Regions from separate parts of the Acidovorax sp. K2F genome, predicted to be linked through region 3. Evidence: predicted binding sites of a transcription regulator. Region 3 holds the regulator's gene; each other region holds the start of a gene.
What was found. Region 3 encodes sigma-54, which starts transcription at its own class of promoters, with help from an activator protein. Its sites were predicted from a motif close to TGGCANGNAANCTGCTTT; they were not measured.
Positions count from the first base shown of each region.

Region 1: N4G42_RS17695 (ANTAR domain-containing response regulator) is a predicted target of sigma-54. The motif match lies at 4,858-4,875, and genes of this name have one in related genera.
Region 2: glnA (type I glutamate--ammonia ligase) is a predicted target of sigma-54. The motif match lies at 5,262-5,279, and genes of this name have one in related genera.

Region 1 is NZ_JAOBSQ010000048.1:23,020-32,633, reverse strand. Features, by position in the region: gene N4G42_RS17715 (CBS domain-containing protein) at 1-373, shown strand, start outside; gene N4G42_RS17710 (ABC transporter ATP-binding protein) at 601-1,434, opposite strand; gene ntrB (nitrate ABC transporter permease) at 1,431-2,393, opposite strand; gene N4G42_RS17700 (CmpA/NrtA family ABC transporter substrate-binding protein) at 2,457-3,701, opposite strand; gene N4G42_RS17695 (ANTAR domain-containing response regulator) at 4,220-4,846, opposite strand; gene N4G42_RS17690 (branched-chain amino acid ABC transporter substrate-binding protein) at 5,104-6,264, shown strand; gene tsaD (tRNA (adenosine(37)-N6)-threonylcarbamoyltransferase complex transferase subunit TsaD) at 6,309-7,349, shown strand; gene N4G42_RS17680 (aldehyde dehydrogenase) at 7,413-8,864, opposite strand; gene N4G42_RS17675 (ABC transporter ATP-binding protein) at 8,912-9,614, opposite strand, start outside.
Region 2 is NZ_JAOBSQ010000030.1:1,626-11,239, reverse strand. Features, by position in the region: gene N4G42_RS09225 (ferritin-like domain-containing protein) at 1-28, opposite strand, end outside; gene ntrC (nitrogen regulation protein NR(I)) at 257-1,894, opposite strand; gene glnL (nitrogen regulation protein NR(II)) at 1,946-2,971, opposite strand; gene N4G42_RS09210 (hypothetical protein) at 3,053-3,574, opposite strand; gene glnA (type I glutamate--ammonia ligase) at 3,797-5,212, opposite strand; gene N4G42_RS09200 (competence/damage-inducible protein A) at 5,385-6,206, opposite strand; gene N4G42_RS09195 (EI24 domain-containing protein) at 6,203-7,144, opposite strand; gene N4G42_RS09190 (sterol desaturase family protein) at 7,180-8,193, opposite strand; gene N4G42_RS09185 (polysaccharide deacetylase family protein) at 8,291-9,112, opposite strand; gene N4G42_RS09180 (YncE family protein) at 9,136-9,614, opposite strand, start outside.
Region 3 is NZ_JAOBSQ010000056.1:42,735-52,348, forward strand. Features, by position in the region: gene N4G42_RS22525 (class I SAM-dependent RNA methyltransferase) at 1-95, opposite strand, end outside; gene N4G42_RS22530 (acyl-CoA thioesterase) at 92-574, opposite strand; gene N4G42_RS22535 (glutaredoxin family protein) at 814-1,293, shown strand; gene N4G42_RS22540 (RNA polymerase factor sigma-54) at 1,356-2,957, opposite strand; gene lptB (LPS export ABC transporter ATP-binding protein) at 2,957-3,739, opposite strand; gene lptA (lipopolysaccharide transport periplasmic protein LptA) at 3,736-4,395, opposite strand; gene N4G42_RS22555 (thiol:disulfide interchange protein DsbA/DsbL) at 4,504-5,160, opposite strand; gene N4G42_RS22560 (SPOR domain-containing protein) at 5,273-5,929, opposite strand; gene argS (arginine--tRNA ligase) at 5,945-7,654, opposite strand; gene N4G42_RS22570 (hypothetical protein) at 7,765-8,289, shown strand; gene N4G42_RS22575 (PsiF family protein) at 8,374-8,667, shown strand; gene N4G42_RS22580 (DUF2214 family protein) at 8,765-9,211, opposite strand; gene N4G42_RS22585 (dicarboxylate/amino acid:cation symporter) at 9,384-9,614, opposite strand, start outside.

The DNA of each region.
Region 1 (9,614 bases), on a different contig from region 3:
TGCTTCCGTGCTGGACGCCCTCCAGCTCATGGCCGACAAGGGCATTGGCGCGCTCATCGTGACCGAGGGCGCGTCCATCGTCGGCATCTTTACCGAGCGGGACTACGCCCGAAAAATCGCCCTCATGGGGCGCACTTCGGCCGTCACCCAGGTCAAGGATGTGATGACCTCGGCCGTGATGTTTGTGCGCCCGGATCAGACCAGCGAGCAGTGCATGCAGCTCATGAGCAACAACCGCCTGCGCCACCTGCCCGTGGTGGATGGCGGCAAGCTGGTGGGCATGATTTCCATTGGCGACCTGGTCAAGGACATCATCTCCGAGCAGAAATTCATCATTGAACAGTTGGAGAACTACATCACCGGGAGTCACTAGGAGCAACCCCCTGAGGCGCTGCGCGCCTTCCCCCTACGCTCGAAGGTCTGCGCCATGCGGGAAGGGGGACGCACCCAGAGCGGCGGGGCAGCCCTTGCGCGGGTGCGCTGGTCTGGAGCTGCGCGCGTGCGGCACCTCTGCCACGGGGACACAACGAAAAAGAGCTCTGACCGATCTGGTCAGAGCCCTTTTGTTTTGGGTGGCCGGGTGCGCTGCCGACCGGCCGCTCAAGCGGCTTTTTCGACGTGCCCCTGACGCGTGTACAGAAAGTCGATCACCGCCTTGCGGTAGTGCACATACTGCGGGTCCTCGGCCAGCTCCACGCGCTTGCGGGGGCGGGGCAAGTCCACGGTCAGCACCTCGCCAATCGTGGCGGCCGGGCCGTTGGTCATCATCACGATCTTGTCGGACAGCAGCACGGCTTCGTCCACGTCGTGGGTCACCATCACCACGGTGCTTTGGGTGCGCGCCACGATCTCCAGCAGCTCATCCTGCAGCTTGGCGCGGGTCAGGGCGTCGAGCGCGCCGAAGGGCTCGTCCATCAGCAGTACCTGGGGCTCCATGCTCAGGGCCCGGGCGATGCCCACGCGCTGTTTCATGCCGCCCGAGATCTCACCCGGACGTTTTTGCCCCGCGTGGGTCAGGCCCACCAGCGCCAATGCGGCGTCGGTGCGGGCTTTGAGCTGGGCTTTGGTTTCCTTGGCGCCAAACACGCGCTCCACGGCCAGGTAGATGTTGTCAAAGCAGGTGAGCCAGGGCAGCAGCGAGTGGTTCTGGAACACCACCGCGCGCTCCGGCCCCGGGCCCTTGATCTCCTTGTTGGCGCACAGCAGCGCGCCGTTGGTGGGCGTGGTCAGGCCGGCAATCAGGTTGAGCAAGGTGGACTTGCCGCAGCCCGAGTGGCCGATGAGCGCCACGAACTCGCCCTTGGCAATCGTCAGGTGAATGTCGCGCAGCGCCGGGAACAGGCCCTTGGCCGTCTTGAAGGTCTGCTCGACACCGTGGATCTCGATGAACTTGGTGCTCATGGAAGGGTGGGTGGATGGAGCTGTCGTGTTCATGCTTTCACCTCTTCAAACGTAAATGCGGTGGCCAGCTTGATGAGTGCAAACTCCAGCAGCAGCCCGACGATGCCGATCACGAAGATCGCGATGATGATGTTCTTGACGTTGAGGTTGTTCCACTCGTCCCACACCCAAAAGCCGATGCCCACGCCGCCGGTCAGCATCTCGGCCGCCACGATCACCAGCCACGCGGTGCCCACGGCCAGGCGCACGCCGGTCAGCATGTAGGGCAGCACGGCGGGGAACAGGATCTTGGTGGCGATCTTCCACTCGCTCAGGTTGAGCACGCGGGCCACGTTCATGTAGTCCTGCGGTACGCGCTGCACACCCACGGCGGTGTTGATGATCATGGGCCAGATGGAGCAGATGAAGATGGTCCAGATGGCCGCCGGGTTGGCGCCCTTGAAGACCAGCAGACCGATCGGCAGCCATGCCAGGGGCGACACGGGGCGCAGCAGGCTGATGAGCGGATTGAACATGCGCGACAGGAAGTTGAAGCGTCCGATCACAAACCCCGCCGGAATGCCCACCAGCGCCGCCATGCCGAAGCCGATGGCCACGCGCTGCAGGCTCATCAGCACGTTCCAGCCCACGCCCTGGTCGTTGGGGCCGTTGCGGTAGAAGGGGTTGCTGAACACTTCCAGCGCCTGCAGCCAGGTGTCCTTGGGGCTGGGGATGCTTCCGCCCGTGGTGGTGGAGACCACCGCCCACAGGCCGATGAGCAGGCCCAGGCCACACAGCGGCGGCAGCACGGCCAGCCAGAAGCTGCGCGAGAGCGCGGACCAGTCGCGGCCAGTGGCCACGCTGGAGGGCGTTGCAGGTGCCTTGGGGGCAGATATCGCAGCCTTTTGGCTTCTTGCGCTAGTGGATGTTGCGCTTGCAGCTACAGTATTCATAGCATTCTGTGCGGCCACGGGGGCTGCATCCAACGGGGAATGAAAGACGGCACTGACCATGGTGTTCTCCTGTGCAGGGCTTGCTTGCGGGGTGGCCGGGAGGGCGCTGGGGCAGGGTTGCCGTCAGGCCTTGATCTTGAAGCCGTCGGCGTACTTGGCGGGGTCCTTGCCATCCCACACCACGCCGTCGATGAACTTGCTGGTGCGCAGCACATCCTTGGGCACGCTGATCTTCATGGCGCTGGCGACCGACTTGTACAGGTCCACCTGGTTCACTTCCTTGGCCACGGCCAGGTAGTCGGGGTGGCTCTTGAGCAGGCCCCAGCGCTTGTGCTGGGTCAGGAACCACATGCCGTCCGACAGGTAGGGGAAGTTCACCGCGCCGTCGTTGAAGAACTTCATGTGGTTGGGGTCGTCCCAGGTCTTGCCCAGACCGTTCTGGTAGCGGCCCAGAATGCGCTGGTTGATGGCATCCACGCCTGTGTTCACATACGCCTTGCCGGCCACGGTCTCGGCCATCTTCATCTTGTTGGACAGGCTGGCGTCGATCCACTGGCTGGCTTCGAGCACGGCCATCATCACGGCGCGCGTGGTGTTGGGGTACTTCTTGACGAACTCGGCCGTGGTGCCCAGCACCTTCTCGGGGTGGTCCTTCCAGATGTCCTGCGTGGTGTTGGCCGTGATGCCGATGCCATCCATGATGGCGCGGTGGTTCCAGGGCTCGCCCACACAAAAGCCGTCCATGTTGCCCACGCGCATGTTGGCCACCATCTGCGGCGGGGGCACGGTGATGAGCTTGGCACCCGACAGCGGGTTGATGCCCGCCGCTGCCAGCCAGTAGTGCATCCACATCGCGTGGGTGCCTGTGGGGAAGGTGCCCGCAAATGTGTATTCCCGCTTCTCGCTGGCCATGAGCTTGGCCAGGGACGGACCATCCACCGCACCCTTGTCGGCCAGGGCCTTGGAGAGGGTGATGGCCTGACCGTTGTTGTTCAGGTTCATGAGCACGGCCATGTCCTTCTTGGGGCCAGCGGTGCCCAGGTGCACGCCATAGACCAGGCCGTAGAGCACATGGGCAAAGTCCAGTTCGCCGTTCACCAGCTTGTCACGCACGCCGGCCCAACTGGCTTCCTTGTTGGGGACGATGGTCACGCCATATTTCTTGTCAAAGCCCAGCACCGAAGCCATGACCACGCTGGCGCAGTCGGTCAGCGGGATGAAGCCGATCTTGACCTCCTTCTTCTCGGGGGCGTCGGAGCCCGCTGCGTGGACGAGTGCGCGCAGCGCGGGGCTCACACCCACAGCGCCCACGGTGGCGGCCTGCAGCACGGTGCGGCGGTTGAGGCTGGTTTTCAACAGATCGGTCATAGGGCATCCCTGGTGGCGTGAAAAACAAAAAAGGCGTCCTCACACCGCGCCCGGCTGCATCAAAGCAACGCCGGGAGCGGGTGGGGACGCCTTTGTCCTGGGTGGAGCCTGGAACGGGTCCGGGGCTCCTTGCCAGCACCGGCCCGCCGTTGGGTCAGTGCTGTCAGTGGTCAGACCTGCATTGGTCTTGCACTGTGCAATGCAAAGCGCGTGCCAGCGTGCGCTGCGCCATGTTGGAGCGTTGGTTGCTATGGAATAGATAGCTGTCTGCGCTTGATCAATAAGCGCTACACGCCTGCGGGGCTTGCAGCAGGGATGTTCTTGTGGTGATCAGTGTGTTCGCACTGCCTTTGTGCGGCGCACCATTTGGGAGGGGCCTTGGAATTGGGCGCGGCCCAGGCGAGGGATGCCAAGCAAGGGCCGCACCGCAGCGAGGGCATCGTCCCCCTTCCCGAATGACGCAATCATTCGAGAGAAGGGGGAAGCGGCGCAGCCGCTCAGGGGGTTGTTCTCTGGTTTTACCCCAGCAGATCCATCACGTCCAGCATGCGCTGAGCCACGTCCACGAGCTTCAGGCCCTTGTCCATGGCGGTCTTGCGCAGCTTTTCGTAGGCGGCCTGTTCGGTCAGGCCCTGGCGCTGCATCAACAGGCCCTTGGCGCGGTCGATGGTCTTGCGGTCTTTGAGCTCGGTCTTGGCGTCGGCCAGCTCGGCGCGCAAAGCCTGTTCGTGCTGGAAGCGGGCCATGGCCACGTCCAGAATGGGGCGGATGCGCTGCGGTGCCAGGCCCGCCACGATGTAGGCAGACACACCGGCCGCCACCGCGTCCTTCACGTGCGAGGTGTCTTCATCGTTGGTGAACATCACGATGGGGCGGCGTTCGTCGCGTGTGGCCATCACCACATGCTCTAGCGCGTCGCGGGCCTCGCTCTCGGCGTCCACGATGATCAGGTCGGGCTGCAGCTGGGCAATGCGCTCGCTCAGAAACACGTCGGCGGGCAGCGTGGCCACCAGGTTGAAGTTGTTCTCCAGCAGCCCGATGCGCAGCGCCCGCGATCGCTCCGCCTGCTCCACGGCGTGTTCGTCGTCAGGGTCGGCGACTGCCAGATCCGGGGCAACCACCACGATGCGCAAAGCCTCATTCATACCCGTAAGCATAAGCAATTTTTACGCCACAAATTGGTGCGCCGGGGTGGTGCACGGCCCCAGAGCGCCGTTGCGATGGGCTTTCACGCAAGGCCCATACCGGCCCCAGGCCCGCCAGGCCTGGGTGCCCTGGCCCCCGTTGTGGGGCCTGAAAGTTGCTAATACTGACACCGTGGGAGGGCATACCCGGTAGCTCACCCAGCAGGGCGTCGCATATACATCTGGTCACACAGACACACTGAAATGGAGTTTTTTGCATGAACAAGCACATGAACCGGCGCCGCTTCTCGGCCAGCCTGGCCTTGACCGCAGTGGCGACTGCTGCACTCCTGACCGGATGCGGCAAGGTGCCGGACACCATCAAAATTGGTGTTGCACAGCCTTTGAGCGGCCCGCTGGGTGCCTTGGGGCAGGATCTGCTCAATGGCGTGAAGCTGGCGGTTGAGGAACTCAACAAGTCCGGCTACACCGTGGACGGCAAGCGCGTGACCTTGGAGGTCGTGTCCGTGGATGACAAGGCCGACGCCACCACCGGCAAGGCGGTCGCCCAGCAGCTGGTGGATGCGGGTGTGGTAGCCGTGGTGGGCCACCTCAACTCGGGCGTGAGCATTGAGACCGCCCCCATCTACGCCGCCAAGGACATTCCACAGATCGCCATCTCCACCAATCCCAAGTTCACGCAGCTCGGGTTCCCCACCACGTTCCGTATGGTGGCCAACGACACCTTGCAGGCGCGCGCCATCGGCTCCTTTGCGGCCACGCAGCTGGGCGCCAACCGCTACGCCGCGCTGGACGACGGCACCCCCTACGGCAAGGGCCTGGCCGATGGCGCGGCCGAACAGCTCAAGGCCGAGAAAAAGGAAGTCGTGGTGCGCAAGTCGTTCGACGACAAGACCGTGGCCTTCGACGAGCTGGCCGGTGAACTCAAGGCCGCCAACGTGGAAGTGATTGTTTCTACCCTCAACGACTTCCAGGCCCTGGCGCTGCTCGAAGCGCTCAAGAAGGTAGACCACACCAAGGTCAGCCTGCTGGGTGGCGACACCATCAAGACCACCGACATGACCAAGGGCGCAGGCATCGTGCAGGGGCTGTACGCCACCTCGCCAGTGCTGGAAGCCAAGGAGTTCACCACCGGCAAGCCCTTCCTTGAAAAGTACATCGCCGCCTTCAAGAAGCCTCCGGCCTACGGTGGTCACTACAGCTACGACAGCACGTATGTGCTCTCTGCAGCCATCCAGAAAGCCAAGTCCGCCGACCCCAAGGAAATCACCAAGGCCCTGCACAGCATCAACGGCTATGCCCCGGTGATTGGCACCATGACCTGGGATGAGAAGGGAGAGCAACGCTACGGTGCCGTGGGTGTGTACGAGCTGCGCAGCGGCAACTGGGAGTTGCGCATGCGGTCAGACCGCTGGTAAACAGCCCTCCGGGACGGATCGGCCCCGGGTTTTACACTCGGGGCATGAGCTTGCTGATCCTGGGTATTGAATCTTCGTGCGACGAGACGGGCGTGGCATTGGTCCGTTCCACGGGCAATGCCGTGCCTACGCTGCTGTCGCATGCGCTGCACAGCCAGATCGAGATGCACCAGGCCTATGGCGGCGTGGTCCCCGAACTGGCCAGCCGTGACCACATCCGCCGCGTGCTGCCGCTGGCCACGCAGGTGCTTACCGAGTCTGGCCAGTCGCTGGCCGATGTGGACGTGGTGGCCTACACGCGCGGCCCGGGCCTGGCGGGTGCGCTGCTGGTAGGCGCTGGCGTGGCCTGCGCGCTGGGCGCAGCGCTCAACAAGCCGGTGCTGGGCGTGCACCACCTGGAGGGGCACCTGCTGTCGCCCTTCCTCAGCGCCGACCCGCCAGAGTTCCCCTTTGTGGCCCTGCTCGTCTCGGGCGGCCACACGCAGCTGATGCGGGTGGATGGCGTGGGTCGCTACGAGATCCTGGGTGAGACCATTGACGATGCGGCTGGCGAGGCGTTCGACAAGTCCGCCAAACTCATGGGCCTGGGCTACCCCGGTGGCCCTGCGCTGTCGCGCTTGGCTGAGCAGGGCGATGCCACGGCCTTCAAGCTGCCACGCCCGCTGCTGCACAGCGGCAATCTCGACTTCTCTTTTGCCGGGCTCAAGACGGCCGTGCTCACGCAGGCCAAGAAGTTGGGCGATGAGCTGGAAGCACGCAAGGCCGACCTGGCGGCGAGCACCGAGGCTGCGATTGTCGAAGTGCTGGTGAAGAAGACGCTGGCCGCGCTCAAGCAGACCGGCCTGAAACGTGTGGTGGTCGCCGGTGGCGTAGGGGCCAACCGGCACCTGCGTGCGCAACTCAATGCGGCCTGCGCTGCGGCCAAGGTGCGCGTGCACTACCCTGAGCTGCACCTGTGCACCGACAACGGCGCCATGATTGCCATGGCAGCGGCCATGCGGCTGCAGGTAGGGCAGCAGCAGGCCAACACCGACTACGCCTTTGACGTGAAGCCGCGCTGGCCGTTGGATGCCATCACCGTGTGATTTTGAAGAAAAGTGGCACTTGGCGCAGGTAAATCATGCGCTAGGTGCTATCTTTTTTGATGCTCAGAACGGATAGTGGCGTGGCGTGGTCTGCACCGTGATCCAGCGCAGTTCGGTGAATTCACGTACACCGGCCATGCCGCCAAAGCGGCCATAGCCCGAACTTTTCACGCCGCCAAAAGGCATCTGGCCTTCGTCATGCACCGTGGGGCCGTTCACATGGCAAATGCCCGACTCGATGCGTGCGGCCACATTCCACGCCTTGGCTACATCGCGGCTGAACACGGCGGATGACAGGCCGAACTCGTTGTCATTGGCGCAGGCAATGGCTTCTTCCACGCCATTCACGCGCACCACGGGCTTGACAGGGCCGAACGATTCTTCGCGGTAGATGTCCATCTCTGCCGTCACATGGTCGAGCACGGTGGCCTGCATCAACGTGCTGTCGCTCTTGCCGCCGCAAATCAGCTTGGCGCCCTTGGCCAGTGCGTCGTCGATGAGGGCGTTGCAGCGGTGCACGGTGGTCATGTCCACCACCGATCCCAGCACCACTGGGCCCTTGCGTGGGTCGCCCAGGGGCAGGGCCTTGGCACGCGCGCCGAGCTTCGCCACGAACTCGTCGGCCACGGCGTTGTCCACGATGATGCGTTCGGTGGACATGCAGATCTGGCCCGAGTTGGCGAACGCGCCAAACACGGTGCCCGCCACGGCGGCGTCGATATCGGCGTCATCCAGCACCAGCAGCGGGGCCTTGCCGCCCAGTTCCAGCACCACGGGCTTGAGGTACTTGGCGCAGGTCTGCGCAATGATGCGGCCCACCTTGGTGGAGCCGGTGAAGTTGATGCGGCGCACTGCCGGGTGGGCCACGATGGCCTCGACCACGGCGCCCGCATCGACGGGTGCATTGGTCACGAAGTTCACCACACCGGGGGGCAAACCGGCCTCCTGCAGCGCCTCGATGATGAGGCCGTGTGTGGCGGGGCACAGCTCCGACCCCTTCAGGATCACCGTGTTGCCGCACGCCAGCGGCGTGGCGATGGCGCGCACGCCCAGGATGACCGGTGCATTCCAGGGCGCAATGCCCAGCACCACGCCCGCCGCCTGGCGCACGCCCATGGCCAGGCTGCCGGGCACGTCGGACGGAATCACTTCTCCTGCAATCTGCGTGGTCAGGGCGGCGGCTTCTTGCAGCAGTCCGGCAGCCAGGTGCACGTTAAAGCCCGCCCACATGCCCGAGGCGCCGGTCTCGGCCGCCATGGCCACCGCAAAGTCGGCCGTGCGGGCCTCCAGCGCATGTGCTGCCTTGAGCAGCAGCGCGCGGCGCGCGTTGGGCCCCAGGGCCGACCAGGCCGGGAAGGCCTTGGCGGCTGCGTCGGCAGCGGCCTTGGCGTCGGCCACGCTGGCAGCGGGTGCCGTGGTGGCGACCGAACCATCGAGCGGGTTGCGACGCTCAAACGTGGCGCCGCCGGTGGCTTGCACGCGCTCGCCGTTGATCAACATGGCAATGGCAGTCATGGATGAAAGCTCCTGAAAAAGAACAGATGAAAAAAGGGGGAAGGTATTCAGGCCACGCCGAGGTAGGCCTGGCGCACCACGTCGGACTGCAGCAGGGTCGATGCCTCGCCAGACGCCACGATGCGTCCTCGCTCCAGCACATAGCCGCGCTGCGCGATCTGCAGTGCCTTGCGCACGTTTTGCTCCACCATGAGCACGGTGACGCCCTGTGCGGCAATGCGCTGCACGATGGCGAGCAGCTCATCGACCATGCGCGGCGCCAGGCCCAGCGAGGGCTCGTCCAGCATCAACAGGCGCGGCCCGCTCATCATGGCGCGGGCCACGGCCACCATCTGCTGCTCGCCACCGCTCATGGTGCCGGCGAGCTGTGTGGCGCGTTCCTTGAGGCGGGGAAAGTCTTCAAACGCTTGGTGCAACCGCTCGGCGCGCACCCGCGACGGCACCAGCCAGCCGCCCAGCTCCAGGTTCTCGGTCACCGTCATCTGTGGGAAGAGCTGGCGGCCCTCGGCGACCAGCGCCAGGCCGCGTTGCACGCAGGCCGTGGCGTTCATCGCAGGCACGGCCTGGCCGTCGAGCGTCACCGCGCCCTGGCGCGGCAGCAGGCCCGCCAGGGCCTTGAGCAGCGTGGTCTTGCCCGCGCCGTTGGGGCCCACGATGACGGTGATGCCGGGCGCGGCTTCCAGTGTCAGGTCCTGCAGCACCTGAAAGCCGTGGTAGCCCGTGGTCAGGTTCTGCACGGTGAGGTGTGCG
Region 2 (9,614 bases), on a different contig from region 3:
CACGGTTGGCATCGTTGAAATCCGACATAGGAACATCTCCGGTTGGTTGACAGTGACTTCATTGTTGAAGCCACCTCCGGAGTGCCGGGTCGGCCCAGGGAGGGCCTGCATGTAGGACATGGCCCGCCATGCAGTGCGATGCGCAGCGCGCATCCGGGCCAGGTTGCAGCGATGCCACCAGCGATGTAGTGGCACCTTGCATTGCTACGATTTCAATAGCTGCAGAGGCATGATAAACATGCACCTGCGGCCATTTTCATACTTCCTCCGGCGCGTCCAGACCCAACTCCTGGATCTTGCGGGTGATGGTGTTGCGCCCAATGCCCAGGCGCTGCGCGGCCTCCATGCGACGGCCGTGGGTGGCCACCAGGGCCGTGCGGATCAGGCGCGACTCAAAGCGCCGCGTGAGCGCATCCCACACCTCGGGCTGGCCGCCTGCGAGCAGTTTTTGCGCCTCGGTTTCCAGTGCCTGCTCCCAGCTGTGGGCGGCAGCCACAGGGGCTACGGCGGCGTCGGCCGACCAGGACGCAACGGCCGCAGGTGCAGACGCCGACACTGGAGCGGACACCTGCGCTGCAGGGTGCAGGCCCCCCACCAATTCGGGTACAGGCTGCGCTACTGGCGCAACAGGCGCCAGCGGGGCCACCGGCATCGATGTCACCGTGGCCGCCGCAGGCTCGGCGCCCGCCGTTGCACGCACCGGCGGCTGGTAGACCGGGGCCTCCAGCACTTCGGGGGGCAGGTCTTGCAGCGAGATCACCTGCGCGGGCGCCATCACCGTGAGCCAGTGGCAGATGTTCTCCAGCTGGCGCACGTTGCCCGGGAAGGCAAACTGCTCCAGCCGCGCCAGTGCCGAATCGGCAATACGCTTGGGCTCCACGCCCAGCTGCCGCGCGCTTTGCTGCAGAAAGTGGCGCGTGAGCATGGGCACGTCTTCATGCCGCTCGCGCAGCGCGGGCAGGCGCAGGCGGATCACATTGAGGCGGTGGAACAAGTCCTCGCGGAAGCCGCCTTCCTTGACGCGCTGCTCCAGGTTCTGGTGGGTGGCGGCAATCACACGCACATGGGCCTTGACGGCCGCATGGCCGCCCACGCGGTAGAACTGGCCGTCGGACAACACGCGCAGCAAGCGCGTCTGCAAATCAAACGGCATGTCGCCGATTTCGTCGAGGAACAGCGTGCCGCCCTCGGCCTGCTCGAAGCGGCCGCGCCGCTGGGTCTGCGCGCCGGTGAACGCGCCGCGCTCGTGGCCGAAGAGTTCGCTCTCCAGCAAGTCCTTGGGGATGGCAGCCGTGTTGATGGCCACAAAGGGGCCGTCTGCCACAGGCGAGTGCTTGTGCAGCGCGCGCGCCACCAGCTCCTTGCCCGAGCCCGATTCGCCGGTGATGAGCACCGTGACCTGGCTTTGCGACAGCCGCCCGATGGCGCGGAACACGTCCTGCATGGCGGGCGCCTGGCCCAGCATTTCGGGGGTCGCGGTCTGGCGCTCTTCGGTGACTTCTTCGCGCTGGCTTTCTTCCACCGCGCGGCGGATCAACTCCACCGCCTTGGGCAGGTCAAACGGCTTGGGCAGGTATTCGAACGCGCCGCGCTGGAAGGCCGACACAGCGCTGTCGAGGTCGGAGTACGCCGTCATGATGATGACGGGCAGGCCGGGCTGCAGCTCGCGCACCTTCTCCAGCAGTTGCAGGCCCGAACCTCCCGGCATGCGGATGTCGCTCACCAGAACCTGGGGGCCCTGGCGCGCGGGGTCGCCTGCGGTGACATCGGCCAGTGCGTCCAGCACTTCGCGGGGGTGCGTGAAGCTGCGCGTGGGCAGGTTCTCGCGCGCCAGCGCCTTTTCCAGGACGAAGCGGATCGAGGGGTCGTCATCTACTATCCAGATCGGCTTCATATGTTTTTCTTACCTTCCCTGTGGTTGCGTGTCAGGGACCGTCATGCGCTGTCAGGGCAAGGGGATCAGGATTCGGAAGTCGGTGCGACCCGGTACGCTGTCGCATTCGATCAACCCGTGGTGACGCTGCACGAAGGTTTGCGCCAACGTCAGCCCCAGCCCTGATCCGCCGTCCCGACCCGATACCAGTGGATAAAAAATCCGCTCCTTGATGGCATCGGGTACGCCCGGTCCGTTGTCGATGACATGCAATTCCAGTGCCAGCCGGTAGCGTTGTCGGCCGAACGTGACCTGGCGGGCCACGCGCGTGCGCAGCGTGATCACGGCATCGCCTTTGGCGATTCGCTCTGACAACGCCTGGGCCGCGTTCTGCACGATGTTTAGCACCGCCTGAATGAGCTGCGCACGGTCCCCACGAAACTCGGGGATGGAGGTGTCGTAGTCGCGCTGTACCTTGAGGCCCTGCGGGTATTCGACCAGCACGAGCGAGCGCACGCGCTCGCACACCTCGTGGATGTTCACATCGCCCACCAGGTGGGGGTGGCGATGGGGCGCGAGCAGCCGGTCCACCAGGCTCTGCAGGCGGTCGGCCTCGTGGATGATGACCTGGGTGTATTCGGTGAGCTCCCGGTTGTCGAGCTCCATCTCCAGCAGCTGTGCCGCGCCCCGAATGCCGCCCAGCGGGTTCTTGATCTCGTGGGCCAGGTTGCGGATCAGCTCCTTGTTGGCCTGGGCCTGGTCACGCAGGCGCTCTTCGCGGTCCTGGCGGGCCTGCTGCTCCAGCGGCCACAGCTCCACCAGGATTTCGCCCACCTGCTCGGCATCGGCCACGTTGACGTGCACGGGCACCGGGTCCTGGTGCAGGCGCTTCAGGCTGGCCTCGTAGCGCAGCGCGGCAAAGTCCTTGCCCCGGGCGCCCGCCAGTGCGGTCTGCAGCAGTGCCGGGTCGGTGAAGAAGGTGGAGAAGTCCGCCCCTTCCAGGGTACGGCGCGAGAGGCCCAGTGTGTTTTCCAGCGCGGCATTGGCAAACTGCACCGCGCCATCGTCAGCGCGCAGCACCGCCACCAGGGTGGACATCAGGTCCAGGGAATGAAAACGCCCGGTGTCAGTGCCGGGAAGGTCGAAGGAAGAAGGGGCACTCACACGCAATCACCGCTATCAGTTGGTGGGTGCAGCAGGGGCAGGCAGGCGGGCAATCTCGCGCTTGATACCCGCAATGTCACTCTCGCTGCGGGCCACGCTGGCCTTGAGTTCGGCCGTGCGTTCGGTGTAGCGCTGGGGGTTGCGCAGATCGAGTGCGTTGCGCTCGGGGGCGCCGTTGTTGTATTCCTTGAGCAGTTCGGCATGGCGCGTTTCCGCCTTGCGCAGCTCGGACTCCAGAATCGCGCGGGCATCCGAGTCGCGGGATTTTTGCTCGTTGTTGCTGACGCGTGGAGCGTTTGCGGGCGAGGTCGCAGACGACGGGGCTGCCGCACCACCCGCTGCAGGAGCTGCGGCAGACGCTGGGCGGGTGCCCTGCACCACGGTAACGTTGCCGCCCTCCACCAGCTTGCAGCCGCGCTCCTTGGCTTGCTGGGCGTTGTTGGTGTATTCGTTGCCGCAACGGTAGATGCGGTCTTGCGCCTGGACTGCGGGGACGGTGGCGGCAATGAGGAGCAGGGTGATGAGCGTTTTATTCATTCGGTTTCCTCGCACTGACATGCAGGGGACAGGGGAGTATCCCCCAATCACCCTACATCTCCAATCCAACAAGGGCAGACCCTTGAAGGGCTGTGTATACGGATGCAACACCTGGCGTCTTGGTTCCGCCGCACGCGTTCGGCGCAGGTAGCGCCGCCGCCCGCCCATGAAAAAAGGCGACTTGCGCCGCCTTTTCTTGAGCAATGGTCTGCAGGCAGACGATTACAGCGAGTAGTACATGTCGTACTCGACAGGGTGCACTGCCATGCGGAAGCGGGTCACTTCGTTCATCTTCAGATCGATGTAGGCGTCGATCATGCTGTCGGTGAACACGCCACCCTTGGTCAGGAACGCGCGGTCCTTGTCCAGATGTTCCAGGGCCTGGTCCAGGCTGTGGCACACGGTGGGCACCAGCTTGTCTTCTTCTGGAGGCAGGTGGTACAGGTCCTTCGTAGCGGCTTCGCCAGGATGGATCTTGTTTTCCACGCCGTCCAGACCGGCCATCAGCAGGGCTGCGAAGCCCAGGTAGGGGTTCATCAGTGGATCGGGGAAGCGGGCTTCCACGCGACGGCCCTTGGGGTTGGCCACGTAAGGGATACGGATCGAAGCGGAACGGTTCTTGGCCGAGTAGGCCAGCTTCACCGGTGCTTCGAAGTGAGGCACCAGGCGCTTGTAGCTGTTGGTACCGGGGTTGGTGATGGCGTTCAGGGCACGGGCGTGCTTGATGATGCCGCCGATGTAGTACAGCGCGAAGTCCGACAGACCAGCATAGCCATCGCCAGCGAACAGGTTCTTGCCGTCCTTCCAGACGGACTGGTGCACGTGCATGCCGGAGCCGTTGTCGCCGTGGTAAGGCTTAGGCATGAAAGTGGCGGTCTTGCCGTAGGCGTTGGCCACGTTGTGGATCACGTACTTTTGCAGGATCGTCCAGTCGGCGCGCTCGACCAGCGTGCTGAACTTGGTGCCGATTTCGTTCTGGCCAGCGCCCGCCACTTCGTGGTGGAACACTTCGACCGGAATGCCCAGGGATTCGAGGATCAGGGACATCTCGGCGCGCATGTCTTGCGTGCTGTCAACAGGAGGCACGGGGAAATAGCCGCCCTTGACGGTGGGGCGGTGGCCACGGTTGCCGCCTTCGAGCTTGGCGCCTGTGTTCCAGGGGGCTTCGTACTCTTCGATTTCGTAGAACGTGTTGTTGGGTTCAGTGCTCCAGCGCACGCCGTCGAAGATGAAGAATTCTGGCTCGGGACCGAAGTAGGCCGTATCGCCCAGGCCGGAGGCCTTCAGGTAGGCTTCAGCGCGCTTGGCAATGGAGCGGGGATCGCGGTCGTAGGCCTTGCCGTCGGTGGGCTCGATCACGTCGCAGGTCAGGATCAGCGTCGTTTCTTCAAAGAACGGATCGATGTTGGCCGTGCTCGGGTCGGGGATCAGCTGCATGTCGGAGGCTTCAATGCCCTTCCAACCGGCGATCGACGAGCCGTCAAAGGCATGGCCCGAAGTGAACTTGTCTTCGTCGAAGTGAGAGACGGGCACCGTGGTGTGCTGTTGTTTGCCACGGGTATCGGTGAAACGGAAGTCAACGAACTTGACTTCGTTCTCCTTCACCATCTTCATCACGTCTGCAACGGTCTTGGCCATCAGGTTCTCCTGGATAAAGCGCTTGTTGAAAAAAGAGTTTGCCGAAATAAAAGCAGTTTGCGTGCCAGCCGAGTGCAGCACCGCACTATGAAGGAGCGCTACCCGCGACAGGTCGGCGTGGCATGCGCCAAAAAGCACCAATACGGTGCAATCCATCTACCAAATCTGAGTCTCACAGGTTGCGCACCAATTCAGGGCCGCAATTTGCACCAAATTCGTGCAATCCTGTTTTCAAAGCCTGCCATGCAGCAGGCACCGAGGACGCGGGCCCTTTGACACCCAGTTCGATATGCCGCCCGTATTGTGGATGATCTACGCTGGGCAAACTGAACACCCGCACATCCGGGTGCGATTTTTCAATCTGCTCCATGAGGGGCGTCAAGGCTGCCTCCATCGCACCATAAACCACCACCGACTGCTCGGTCTGCGGTGCCCGGTTGAAATGGGCTGCGTAGTGGTGCTCCAGCACCCATTCGATCATGGGCCAGGCCATGACTGGGAAGCCCGGAACGAAGTGCACGGCACCGCCCCCAGCCCCGTCGCAACTGAAGCCGGGGATCTTGTTGTAGGGATTGGGGATGATGCGCGCACCCACCGGGAACATGCCCATGTTGAGGCGGTGCACGTTGTCGGACCGGTCGGGCTCATAGGGCACGCCCTGCTCGCGCGCCACATCCTGCATGCGTTCGCGGATCAGCGCCTCGGCTTCTGGGTGCAGGGCCAGATCCCGGCCCAGGGCACGTCCAGCACATTGCCGCGTGTGGTCGTCAGGGGTTGCACCAATGCCGCCACACGAGAACACCACATCGGCCGACGCGAACGCCCGCTGCAAAGTGGCCGTGATGCGGTCCGGGCTGTCGCCCACATAGTCGGCGTAGGCCAGCGACAGGCCCCGCGCCGATAGCAGCTCGATCACCTTGGGCATGTGCTTGTCGGCCCGTTTGCCCGACAGTATCTCGTCACCGACGATGATGAGACCAAAGGTGGGGGTCATAGTGGATTGTCTCCAGGGTTCGGATTTGCAGGGGGCGGCAGCGCGGGGGCTGGGGGTGCCGCCATGTTCAGAGCTGGCGCGTCTTTGGGGTGCGCGGCCGCTTCGGCCAATGGGGCGGGCCCGGTCATCGGCGCCATCGTGGCCCGCTCGGCACGCAAGCGCTGCAGGGCGGCCAGACCGTAGTGCGTGAACCACAGCGAGGAAAACGCGAACACCAGGGTGTAGATCCAGATCGCCAGCGGCACCAGCACAAAAAACGCGGCGGCAAACACCACGCCCGATGCCCACACAATGCTGGGCGCTGCCCCGAGGTAGCCCGTGACGATGCCAATGGCCAGCAGGCTGCTGCGATGGCGGCGGAATATCTCCAGGCGCTCTTCCTTGCTGGCGTGGTCTGCCAGGGCGTCGAACACCATCACCCGGTAGGTCAGCCAACCCCAGATCAGCGGCGGCAGGATGAGCACCAGCGGCGGCACCAGCCACAGCGGAACGGACACCACCAGCGCCACCAGCGCCAACACCGTGGACCCTACCGACCAGGCCACACTCGCAACGAAGGACCCGCCCTTCTTGCGCTCCAGATCCGGAAACCGCCGCGCAGCCACCAATGCCACCAGGGCGGGGGTCATGAGTACCGCTACGGCCAGCAGCGACACCACCACCAGCACAGGCGCCACGGCCAGCACCACCATCAACGGCGCCATGACAGCAGTCACATCCCCCAGGCCCCAGCCCTGAAGCCAACCCCAGACGCTGGCCAGCAACGAGGACGCATCGAGCAACGCGCGCATCCCCTGCACCGCCGCGTCCCAGTAGAAGTAACCCATTCCGAGTGCCAAAACGGCCATCAAGAACAGAGGCAAGAGCGACAGCGCAATCACCCGCGGACGCAGGCAATAGGCAGCGGCACGCCAGAAAGAATCAAGCAGTAATCCCATGGCGGCAAGCATACAGGCAGCGCCCGCCAAGCCGCTCAGGCCCTGCCCAGCAACCTCAGTACGCCCCGCCATTGCTGGGACCAGAACCCCGCGCCGTAGTCGCGCACACGGCCATCGGGGCCCGGCTCGACCTGGTCGCGCACGCCCGTGGGGTCAAAGCGCTTTTCAAAGTTGGCCGTGCCCATCAGCATGTCCCACCAAGGCAGAAGCACCCCGAAGTTGTGCCCGCCGAGTACCACACGCGGCGGCGTTGCTGCTTGGCCCGATGTTGTCTCGGTCGAAGGCTTGACCGTCTCGTGGCCAATGCCGATGCTGTGGTGCCGGCGGTGAAACCGGGGGCTGATCCAGAGCCGCTCACCCACCTGACCAAACCACAGCCGCACGTTGGCGTGCTGAAAGCTCTCGCTGAGCTGAGTGATGGCCACGATGGCAATGAACTGCCCCGGCGCAACGCCAATCAGCTGCGCCACCGTCACCAGAATCACGTCGCGCAGCAGGTCATCGAGCAGGTGGTTGCGGTTGTCGCTCCACATCGTCATCTGCTGCTGTGCGTGGTGCAGCGAATGCAGGCGCCACCACCACTCAAAGTGATGCTGCCCCCGGTGGATCCAGTAGTCCACAAAATCGAACACCACCAGATACAGCAGCAAGCTGACCCAGGAGATGTCCGTCACACCCGGCCAGAGGCCATCGAGCTGGAACGTGCTGACACCCGCCACACGCAAGGCACCAAACAGTGAATCCGCCAGCGGATCCACCGTGAAAAACAGCGCCAGCCGGAACAGTCCCAGCCGGTGAATCAGGGTGTAGAGGATGTCAGTGCGGATGGTGGCGCGGTCATTGACCTGCTCCACCGGCCACCAGCGCTGCATGGGGCCAATCACAGCCACGATGACGACCAGCTGCAGCAATCCCACCAGCAGCCAGCCGGATGCCTCATAACCGTTCTCCAGCAGGCTGGCCAGCCCTGTGGTGAACATCAGCGGCTGCAGCACGCTCTCAAAAAGCCATTGCTGCACGCTGTCAAATACACCGCCTAGCCATCCCATCGTGTCGCGCTCCCTGGCACCTGGTTATTCATGCAAACATGCGGCGCGTGCGCCCTCAGCCACGGCACACGCGATCCAACTTGATCCCACTGCCCATCTAGCGAACCTGAGCCGCTGCGGCCGCATAGTCAGGATGATCCCGCAAGGTACGAAAGCAAAACCCTCGCTGCTTGAGCCCTTCAATCAAAGGCTCCAGCACAGCGGGCGCCCAGGCGTCCTTGCGCGACCAGATCCCCAGGTGCGCCAGCAGGATATCGCCACTGCGCACATCACGCAGCGCCTTGTTCAGCAGCGCGGTGTTGCTGGCCGTCTCACTGGGCAGCTCATCCCCCAAGAAGCCGGCAGGCGACCACCCCACATGCGCGTAACCGCAGGCCTTCGCGCTGGCAATCAATTGTGCAGAGGTCTTGCCGCCAGGCGCGCGGAACAGGGGCAAAGGCGTCTTGCCGGTAATGGCCTTCAAACGATCCGCAGCACGGGCAATTTCTTCGCAGTATTCAGCTGCGGACACGGCAAAGCTTTGACCCTCACGCTGTCCCGCCGAGGGACGGACCCGAAACGCCGGATGCGGCGCGCTGCCGGCATCGGCACGCCAGTAGGTGTGGTTCCAGGTGTGGGAAGCAAACTCATGGCCCTCCGCGGCACGTGCACGCCACCATGGGGCCCAATGGTCTCCAAGACTTCCATCGCCTTCTTTCGTGCGCTCGTTTGCAGCAAAGAAGGTCACGTGCACCTGATGGCGCTTGAGCACCTCAGCCACCAAAGGCGCCACTTCCATGTGGCCAGTGTCAAAGGTCAGGTACAGGGGCTTTTTGCAGTCATTTTGGGCGGTAGCGCTAGTGAAACATGCCCAAAAAGCTATCAATACGATAGCATCGCGACGCCTTCTCCGTGATCCACGAAAAGCGCTGAGGAACATACCACTGACCGACTGTACAGCGCTCAACGTGGCGCGTGTTGCAGGGTCCATACGCCGTGGGGCGATTTACCCACGTTGACTTGGCGCACCACCTTCTTGGCCTGGGTGTCCACCACAGACAGCTTCCGGGCCCAACGCGAACTGACGTAGATATAGCGGCCATCCGCCGAAACATCCATGCAATCAGGCCCGCCCGGCACGGGGTACGACTCGACGACTTGCTGGGTGTTCATGTCGATCTTGCTGATCGAGTTGGCCACGCGATTGCTCACATACAGGTGGTGCCCGTCGCCAGCAGCGCGAAAGGCGTGTGCACCGTTGCCTGTCTTGATCCGCTTGACGCTGACCGCTTCACGCCCTGAGATATCGAACACCTCCACGCTGTCACCGCCTGTCAGTCCCACAAACAGGTGCTTACCATCGGGACTGCCGTAGACATCCGCAGGCATGGGGCCTGTTTTGACACGCCATTTGATGGTCTGTGTGGCAATATCAATCGCCA
Region 3 (9,614 bases):
TCTTGCCCCGTGAGGCCGGTGATGCCATGCACCTCGTCGGCCAGAAAGCCCTCGACGCCCGCGGCGCAGGGGAGAAAAAGTTGGAGTTGGTTCATGTCGATAGGGAGGATACGCGCTCGGACAATGCATGGGAATCCGGCGTGCCTGCGCGGGCCAGCAGCAATTGGCGGATAGATTCGGGGATCAGTGCCACCTTGCGGTCGGCCTTGCCGATGAAGACGATGCCGATCTTGCCGCGCGCCACCTCGCGGCCTGAGGTCTTCTCGGTCATGCAAAAGACCAGGTCAAACCCATAGCGGTTGAAATCCGCTGGCGCCATCTCCACCCGCATGGTCTCGCCATGGAAACCTTCGGACTTGTACTGCGCCACGATGTCGCCGACCACGATGGACAGACCGCCCACATCGGCCTCGGGGTATCCCAGCGACTGGAAAAAGCGCACGCGCGCTTCAGACACCAGGCTGAGCAACTGCGCGTTGTCAAGATGCCCGCCCTGGTTCACGTGGCTGATGTAGATCTGCAGTTCAGTGGCAAAGTCGAAGTGCGGTGGGAGGTCGAAGACGATGCGGGCCATGGTGCGGGAAGTGGGAGGGCAAAACAGGAAGCGAAGGCAGGTGCCAGCGACGGACATAGCGCATTGCGCGAAAGACAGGGTCTGCCCTTCCAGGCGCCAGATGGGAAGCACAGGGGGACGCCATCCCATCCACAGCGTGGTGCCCAGGCCACTGCAGGGGAGTGTTGCGCACGAGTCCTGTGGGCCGGGCGCCACTGTCTCGTATGCTCTCGGGCAGTGGATTTTACCGGAGCCCCTTCATGCGCCCTTTTGTTCGGACCCTGTTGACCACCCTGGCGCTGGCCGTGGTGCCGTTGGCAGCCAACGCCCAGACGCTGTACAAATCAGTGGGTACGGACGGCAGGGTGGTTTACAGCGACAAGCCTCCCACGGCCGGTGCCGTAGAGAAAACGATGAAGCTGGAAAACCTGCCGGTCAGCGTGGTACCGGGGGCGGGCCCTGCCCCCAAAACAGCCACTCCGGACACTCCACAGATTGCGGCTCCTCGGGGCGATGTGGTGCTGTACATGGCCACCTGGTGCGGCTACTGCAAGGCGGCCAAGGCCTATCTGGCGAGCAAGGGCATCGCCTATCGGGAGCTGGATATCGACACGCCTTCTGGCAAGGCGGCGTTCAGTCAGCTGGGGGCCAGAGGCGTACCGGTCTTGCTGACCAACGGCCAGAAGATCGCAGGATTCACGCCACAAGCATATGACGCGGTATTCATGGCGCGCAAATAGCCCAGCACCGAACCGTCGCCTGGACGGCCAGAGAACACTCGCGCGCCTCCACGCCGGCAGCGCTAAAGCGCTTTGCGCAAATTCGCTGGCGCGATCTTGAGCGCCTCGCGGTACTTGGCCACGGTGCGGCGTGCGCATTCGATGCCCTGCTCCTTGAGCATCTCGGCGATCTGGCTGTCGGACAGCGGCTTGGCCGGGTTTTCGGCGGACACGAACTGCTTGATCAGTGCGCGCACGGCCGTGCTGGACGCATTGCCACCAGTCTCGGTGCCCAGGCCAGAGCCAAAGAAGTACTTCAGCTCGTAGGTGCCGATCGGCGTGGCCATGTACTTGGCCGTGGTCACGCGGCTGATGGTGGACTCATGCAGGCCCAGCTCGTCGGCGATGTCGCGCAGCACCAGGGGGCGCATGGCCAATTCACCGTGGGTGAAGAAGTTCTTCTGCCGCTCGACGATGGCGCGCGAGACGCGCAGGATGGTGTCAAAACGCTGCTGGATGTTCTTGATGAACCAGCGCGCCTCCTGCAGGCGCTGCTGCATGCCCTGGTGGCCTTCGCCGCCCTTATGGCCACGCAGCGCGCCGGCGTAGATGTCGTGCACGCGCAGACGGGGCATCACATCGGGGTTGAGCTGCACGATGAAGTTGTGCTGGCCGTCCCGCCCGTTGGCACGGCCGGCTTTGCGCACGATGACGTCGGGGATGATGATGTTGCGCTCTACGTCGGCAAAACGGCGGCCAGGGCGAGGCTCCAGGCGGGCGATGAGTGCCATGGCAGATCGGGTGCGTTCTTCTCCGGCCACGCCACCTTCGCTGCACAGCTGCGTCAGGCGGCGGATGTCGCGGCGGGCCAGCATCTCCAGCGGCTGCTGACAGATGCGCAGCGCGGTCTGCACGGTCTCGGGGTCGGCGTCGCTGTCTTCGTCGGCCGCCAGCGCGGTGAGCTGCAGCGTCAGGCATTCGGCCAGGTTGCGCGCGCCCACGCCCACGGGCTCCAGGCTCTGCAGCAGACGTTGGGCCACGGTGAAGCGGTGCACCAGTTCTTCGATCTGTTCCAGGTCGTCGGGCCCGGCCAGGCTGGTAGCGAGTTCTTCCAGAGGCTCTTCGAGGTAGCCGTCGTCGTTCAGCGATTCAATGAGAAAACGCAGCGCGGCAGTGTCCACTTCAGACAGCCTCAGCGACAGTGCCTGGCGGTGCAAAAAGGCGGTGAGCGATTCGTGCGAACGGGCCAGCTCGGTGGCGTCGGCCTCGTCGCCTTCCGCATCGTTGCGGGTGCGCGCCGGGGCGTCGCCACCCCACTCGGCGTCGTTGGGCGCCATCTCGACGGTGCCGTCACCGCTCCAGTCGGGCTCGTCGGCGCCTCCACTGGGGATTTCAGCCTCGTTTTGGCTCTCAGCGCTAGTACTGCTTGCGCTGACAGCTCCTGAAAACATAGCATCATCGGCGCTGTAGTCGTCGGCCTGCGCGGGCGTGTCGGCGGCTTCCAGGCCAAACTCCTCGCGCGGGGCTTCGTCGGCATTGCGTTCGAGGAACGGGTTTTCGTCGAGCATCTGCTCGACTTCCTGCGAGAGTTCGAGCGTGGACAACTGCAGCAGCCGGATGGACTGCTGGAGCTGGGGGGTCAATGCAAGGTGCTGCGAGACGCGCAGCGACAGTCCAGGCTTCATCACATGCGGAAATGCTCGCCCAGGTACACGCGGCGTACTTCTGCGTTGTCCACGATCTCGGACGGCGTGCCCTGCGCCAGCACGCGGCCGTCGCTGATGATGAAGGCGTGGTCGCAGATGCCCAGCGTCTCGCGCACGTTGTGGTCGGTGATGAGCACACCAATACCGCGTGCCTTGAGGAAGCCGATGATGCGCTGGATCTCGATCACTGCGATGGGGTCGATGCCGGCAAAAGGCTCGTCCAGCAGGATGAAACGCGGCTGGGTGGCCAGGGCGCGGGCGATCTCGACGCGGCGGCGCTCGCCACCGGACAGCGCCAGCGCGGGCGAGGCACGCAGGTGGTCCACACGCAGCTCTTGCAGCAGTGCCGTCAGGCGCTCTTCGATGGCGTCGCGCGATAGCGGCTGGCCGTCATCGGCGCGCTGCAGTTCCAGCACCGCACGCACGTTTTCTTCGACGGTGAGCTTGCGGAAGATCGAGGCTTCTTGCGGCAGGTACGACAGACCCAGCCGAGAGCGGCGGTGGATGGGCATGTGGGCCACCGAGTGGCCGTCGATGCGAATATCGCCTGCATCGCTGCGCACCAGGCCCACGATCATGTAAAAGGATGTGGTCTTGCCCGCGCCGTTGGGGCCGAGCAACCCCACAACCTCGCCTTTTTGCACCACCAGCGACACATCCTTGACGACCTTGCGGCTGCCATAGGATTTGGCCAGATGCTGTACCTCCAGGCGGCTACCCGCCTGGGAGTCAGGACCGGTACTCACAGCAGGCCCGCTCACTTGGCGCCGCCGCCAAGGCTGTTGCTGGGGCGCAGCGCCGGTGCGGGCGCGTCAGGCGCTGGGGCCGGGGCTGCCGCGCCGGGCGGAGGGTCTTTGGGCGCCAGCACGGCGCGCACACGACCACCGGGCGCTGGTGTGTCGCCCGCTGCGGCAGAGGACGTTGGTGCCTTCTGGCCATCGACGGTGAACACATCGGTGAGGTTGTTGTAGACGATCACGGCGCCGGTGATCTCGTCGTTCAATACCGACCCACGGTACCGGCGGAGTTCGGCGCGGGTGATGAAGCGCACGTTGTCGGCCTTGCCGTCGTATTCGATGACTTCGCTTTCGCCTTCGATGAACTCGTCAGGCGCCCCCGCCACGGTGTCGCGCTTTTGGCGGAAGAACGCCCGTTTGCCCGCCTCGGCCGTGACCACGCCGTACTGGTAGCCGTCGGCGTCCTGGCGCACATCCAGCCGCGCGCCGCGCAGCACGATGGTGCCCTTGGTCATCACCACGCGGCCCGAGAACACGCTGGTCTGCTTGAGTTCATCGTGGCGCAGGGCGTCGGCCTCGATGTTCATGGGCTTGGCACGGTCAGCCTTTTCGGCATGTGCCATGCCCGCAAGGCCGGTCAAGGCTGCGAGCACAAGGAGGGGGAGTAGGCGGTGGGTCATAGGGCACGAATCTTGCAATGATTGTAGCCACCCGATGGTACCCACCCCGAAAAAAAAGCCCGCGTCAGCGGGCCTTTGGGACAACTTGCCGACAGGGTCGGCACATCATCAGGCTTTGCGTGCCGTGGCCGCCAGGTATTCGACCACCTGCAACACGGTTTGCATGCTGCCGGCCATCGTGCCGTCGGTGTAGTACTTGCCTGCCACACCCATGGAAGGCACGCCCTCAACACCGTACGAATCTTGCAGCTGCGAGGCGCGACGCACCTGGTTGGCCACACTGAAGGAGCCGTAGACCTCCTTGAACTTGGCCGCATCCACGCCCTGCTGGGTCACCCAGGCCAGGATTTCGTCGTCCTTGGCGAGCTTGGCCTTTTCCACGTGGATGGCGCGGAAGACCTTGGCGTGCAGGGCTTCGAGCTTGCCCATGCCTTCGAGCGTGTAGTACAGCTTTTGCTGGGGCACGAAGCTGGCGTTGAACGCCACGGGCACGCGGCGGATGGAGAGGTCCTTGGGCGCAGCCTTGACCCAGGCGTCCAGCGTGGGCTCGAAGGCGTTGCAGTGGGGGCAGCTGTACCAGAAGAACTCGATCACATCGACCTTGCCAGCCGGCGCATCGGGGGCGACGGGCTTGTCCAGCCGCTTGAAGTCCTTGCCCTCCTTGAACTGGCGGGCTTGCGCCATCGCGGGGTTGGCCACTGGCAGCGTCAGGGCAGAAGCGGCAACCGCCGAGGCGGCGGACAAAGAAAACTCACGGCGTTTCATGACAAAGACTCTCCTGGTTCAGGTATGCGGGATGTGAGACATCCCTTTACAAAAAGTTCAGCCCTGGTGGTGGCGCTGTATGCACAGGCCCCTGTTCACAGCCACAGGCCGATCAGCGCTGCACACGCACCAGCGCCGATTCCAGCCCGGCGCCATCGAGTTTCTCTTTGAGCACTTCGGCATCGTCACGCTTGGTGAAAGGACCGATGCGCACCCGGAAGACCGCCCGGCCATTTTGCTCACGCTCGCTCACACGGGCCTCCCAGCCCAGCATGGCCAGCTTGGCGCGCTGGGCGTCTGCGTCGGCCTGGGTGCGGAAGGCGCCCGCCTGCACAAAGTAGTCAAACGGGTCCACACTGCCCTTGGCCGCGGCCTTGGCCACGGCCAGATCGCCCAGCGGGTCAGCGCCCGGCTTGCTCTCGGCCTTGGCCTCGGCTTTGGCGTCTGGCTTGCTCGCGGCAGGCTTGGCAGCCGACGCGGCGGCGCGCACCTCGGGTGCCGGTGCCGATGCAGGGGCTGACGCGGCTGCTGCCACCGCTGGCGCCGCAGGGCGGGCCGGGTTTTTGCCATACAGCGGCGAGTTCGGGTCCCAGTTCTTGTTTTTCTGGGACTCCGCTGCGTCCAGGTCGGCGCCGCGGCCATTGCCCTTGTTCAGGAAGGGCACCGGCACCTTGGTCACGTACACGGCCACGGCCAGCGCCGCGCCCAGGCCCACGATGACCCCGACGATGAAGCCGACAATGGTCCCGCCCGTCTGTTGCTTTTTCATATTGGTAGTAACTGCTTACATTCTGGCCGGGGCCGACACGCCCAGCACGGCCAGGCCATTGTGCAATACCTGGGCGGTGGCAGCGACCAGCGCCAGGCGCGCCTTCTTCACAGCCTCGTCGTCCACGAGGATGCGCTCGGCATCGTAATAGCTGTGGTAGCTGGCGGCCAGGTCGCGCAGGTAGAAGGTCACATCGTGTGGCGCCTCACCGTCGGCGGCGGCGGTGAGCATCTCGGGGTACTTGGCCAGTTGCAGCATCAGCGCCTGGGCCTGCGGGCCTTCGAGGGCGGACAGGTCCACATCCTTGAGCGAAGCCACATCACCACCGCCCGCCTCTTGCCACGCACGCAGCACCGACTGGATGCGGGCATGCGCGTACTGCACGTAGTACACGGGGTTGTCGTTGTTCTGTGCCACGGCCAGGTCCACGTCGAAGGTGTACTCGGTGTCGGGCTTGCGGCTGAGCAGGAAGAAGCGCACCGCATCCTTGCTGGTCCACTCGATCAAATCGCGCAGCGTGACGTAGCTGCCGGCACGCTTGCTGATCTTGACCTCTTCGCCGCCCTTGACCACCCGCACCATGGTGTGCAGCACGTAGTCGGGGTAACCCTTGGGGATCCCCACATCGGCCGCCTGCAGGCCGGCGCGCACGCGGGCGATGGTGCCGTGGTGGTCCGTGCCCTGGATGTTGACAACCTTGGTGAAGCCGCGCTCCCACTTGGCAATGTGGTACGCCACGTCGGGCACGAAATAGGTGAAGGTGCCGTCCTGCTTGCGCATGACGCGGTCCTTGTCGTCGCCGTAATCGGTGGACTTGAGCCACAGCGCACCGTCCTGCTCGTAGGTCTTGCCGTTGGCTACGAGCTTGTTCACCGTGGCCTCGACGCGGCCGCTGGTGTACAGGCTGGATTCGAGGTAGTACTCGTCGAACTGGAGGTTGAAGGCCTGCAGGTCCTTGTCCTGCTCGTTGCGCAGGTAGGCCACCGCAAACTGGCGGATGTTGTCGTAGTCCTCCACATCGCCGTTGGCCGTGAACTCGCGGTCGTCAGCCTTCACGGTGGCCTTGGCCTTGAAGGCCTCGGCGATGTCGGCGATGTAGTCGCCGTTGTAGAAGTTCTTGGCCAGCGGGTTCTCGCTGTCGGTGGGCCAGCAGTCGTCGCCAGGCTTGAAGCCCTTGGCGCGCAGCTGCGTGCTCTTGGTCAGCGTGTCGATCTGTACGCCTGCGTCGTTGTAATAGAACTCGCGGTGCACCTTCCAGCCCTGGGTGCTGAACAGGTTGCAAATCGCATCGCCCAGCGCGGCCTGGCGGCCGTGGCCCACGTGCAGCGGGCCCGTGGGGTTGGCCGACACGAACTCGACCAGCACCTGCTGGCCGTTGCTGGCTTGGTAACCAAAGCGCTCGCCCGCAGCCAGCACCTCACGCACCACTTCCTGCTTGGCGGCGGGTTGGAGGCGGATGTTCAGAAAGCCCGGGCCCGCGATTTCAATGGCGGACACCCAGCGCTGAAAGGCGGGCGTGGCTTCGAGTGCGGCCTTGAGCTGCTCGCCCAGTGCGCGCGGGTTGAGCTTGAGGGGCTTGGCCAGTTGCATGGCCGCGGTGCAGGCGAAGTCGCCATGGGCCGCCACCTTGGGAGATTCAAAGGCTGCCTTGGCGCCAGCGCCGGGGAACAGGTTTTCCAGCTCGGCTGCGAGCGCAGCGAGCAATTCATTTTTGGCTGTGAGCATCGGTGGATTTTACGGGTCTGCCAGCAGCAGGGCGCCAGACGCGCCGCCAGGAGGCATCCCGCAGCGAAAGGCACAATGGGCCGCAATGCCCTTTCAACCGGAGAGTGCGCGTGCAACCCCAGCCCATCCTGCTCTATCGGCGCCGCTGGACCCTGGTGTTTCAGGTGCCTTTTGTGCTGCTGATGGCGGTATGCCTGGCCTTCTCGCTGTATTGGGCGTCTGTATCGAACGACCGACTGCTCACGGCCCTCTGCCTGTGTGCCGCATTCGTCTCCTTCTGTGTGGGCGGAACCCTGGGCCGGTCCGCCCTGGAGGCCTACCGGGAGCAAGACCCGGCGGTGGTCATTGACGCCACCGGTATCACCGATCTGCGCCAGGACGACCCGCACACCGTGACCTGGGAGGCCATGGAACGTGCGCACCTGGACGACTACGAAGGCGTGATCTTGGTCAAGTTGCGCCCCGGCCACAGAGACTCCGCACGGGGTGTGATCGTCAAGGCACTCAAACGCTGGCAGCAACGGGGGGATGTGGTGTTTGCCCTGGGTGGCCTGGCGCACGACCCCCGGCAGATCCACACGGCACTGAAAGCCTTTCATGCAGCCGCGGCCACCAGGGCCCGCGCAGGGTTGTGATGACGGGTCCGCGTTGTCGCGCGCCATGTTCTATGGTGCAATGCCGCCGGGACCCCCCATAACGCATTCACACCAGGAGATTCCATGAAAAAGCTTCTTTCCCTGACTGCACTCGGCCTGGCGCTGACACTGGGCTTTGGTGCCCACGCCGCCGAAGACGCTAAGGCCCCTACCAAACAGCAATCGAAGATGGCGACCTGCAACAAGGACGCCGGAGACATGAAGGGCGACGAGCGCAAGGCCTTCATGAAGACCTGCCTGAGCAACAAGCCCGCCACCCAGCAGGACAAGATGAAAACCTGCAACGCTGACGCCAAGGCCAAGACGCTCAAGGGCGACGAGCGCAAGGCCTTCATGAGCGAGTGCCTGAAGAAGTGAAGTAAGTTCACACCCGGTGCATCTTCACCGGGCTCGATAAGCAAAAGCCCGCCGGCATCCAGCCAGGCGGGCTTTTTTATGGGGGGCGTGTTTGCACTTACCAGCCGCGCGCCCAGAACACTGCAATCACGGCCACCACAGGCAGCACATGCGACTGGATCATCACCAGGCGGCGGACCCGCGCGACTTCTGCGGCGGGCGGCAGGGCGCCAGTGATGCGCAGGTTCTGGCGCCAGCGGCGAAACGCAGCCGAGGGCACAAACGACAGCACGACCATGGCCAGCACCAGGGTGATCTTGATGTGAAACAGGGGCTGCGACAGGTACCACGAGGCGCCCTTCACGCCCCAGATCAACCGGGCCAGGCCGCTGCCAATCATCACCGCCCCGGCCACACCGTAGATCACATCCAAGCGGGCCAGGCGCTCGACCACGGCAGCATTGAGCCACTCGATACGGCACAGCGCCGCCTGGCTGGACAGAAAAACCACAAAGGTCAGGATGGCCAGAAGGTGAAAGGCGGCCAGGATGGCTTCGAGGGTCATGGTGCAGATTCCTTGTAGCGCCCGAGGCCACTGCGCAGCTCCAAGCGCTCACAGTGCCATCCGGCAGGGCCACCATTGTGCGCGATGGCGCGGGCCTGACCGCTCCAAAAAGAAGCGGCGCGGGCCCGAAAGCCCGCGCCGCTGGCAGCGCTGATTCAGCAAGTACCCGCCATCAAGCCACGGTGCGCGCCACCGTCGCCACAGGCACATCCGCCGACACCACGGGGGCCGAGGCTGCAGACACTGCGAGCGGCAGCGGATGGCCATTCATCGCCGCGTCCAGGCGATCTTGGTCCAGCGCGTTTTCCCAGCGGGAGACGACCACCGTGGCCACGGCGTTGCCGATGAAGTTGGTCAGCGAGCGGCATTCGCTCATGAAACGGTCCACGCCCAGAATCAGCGC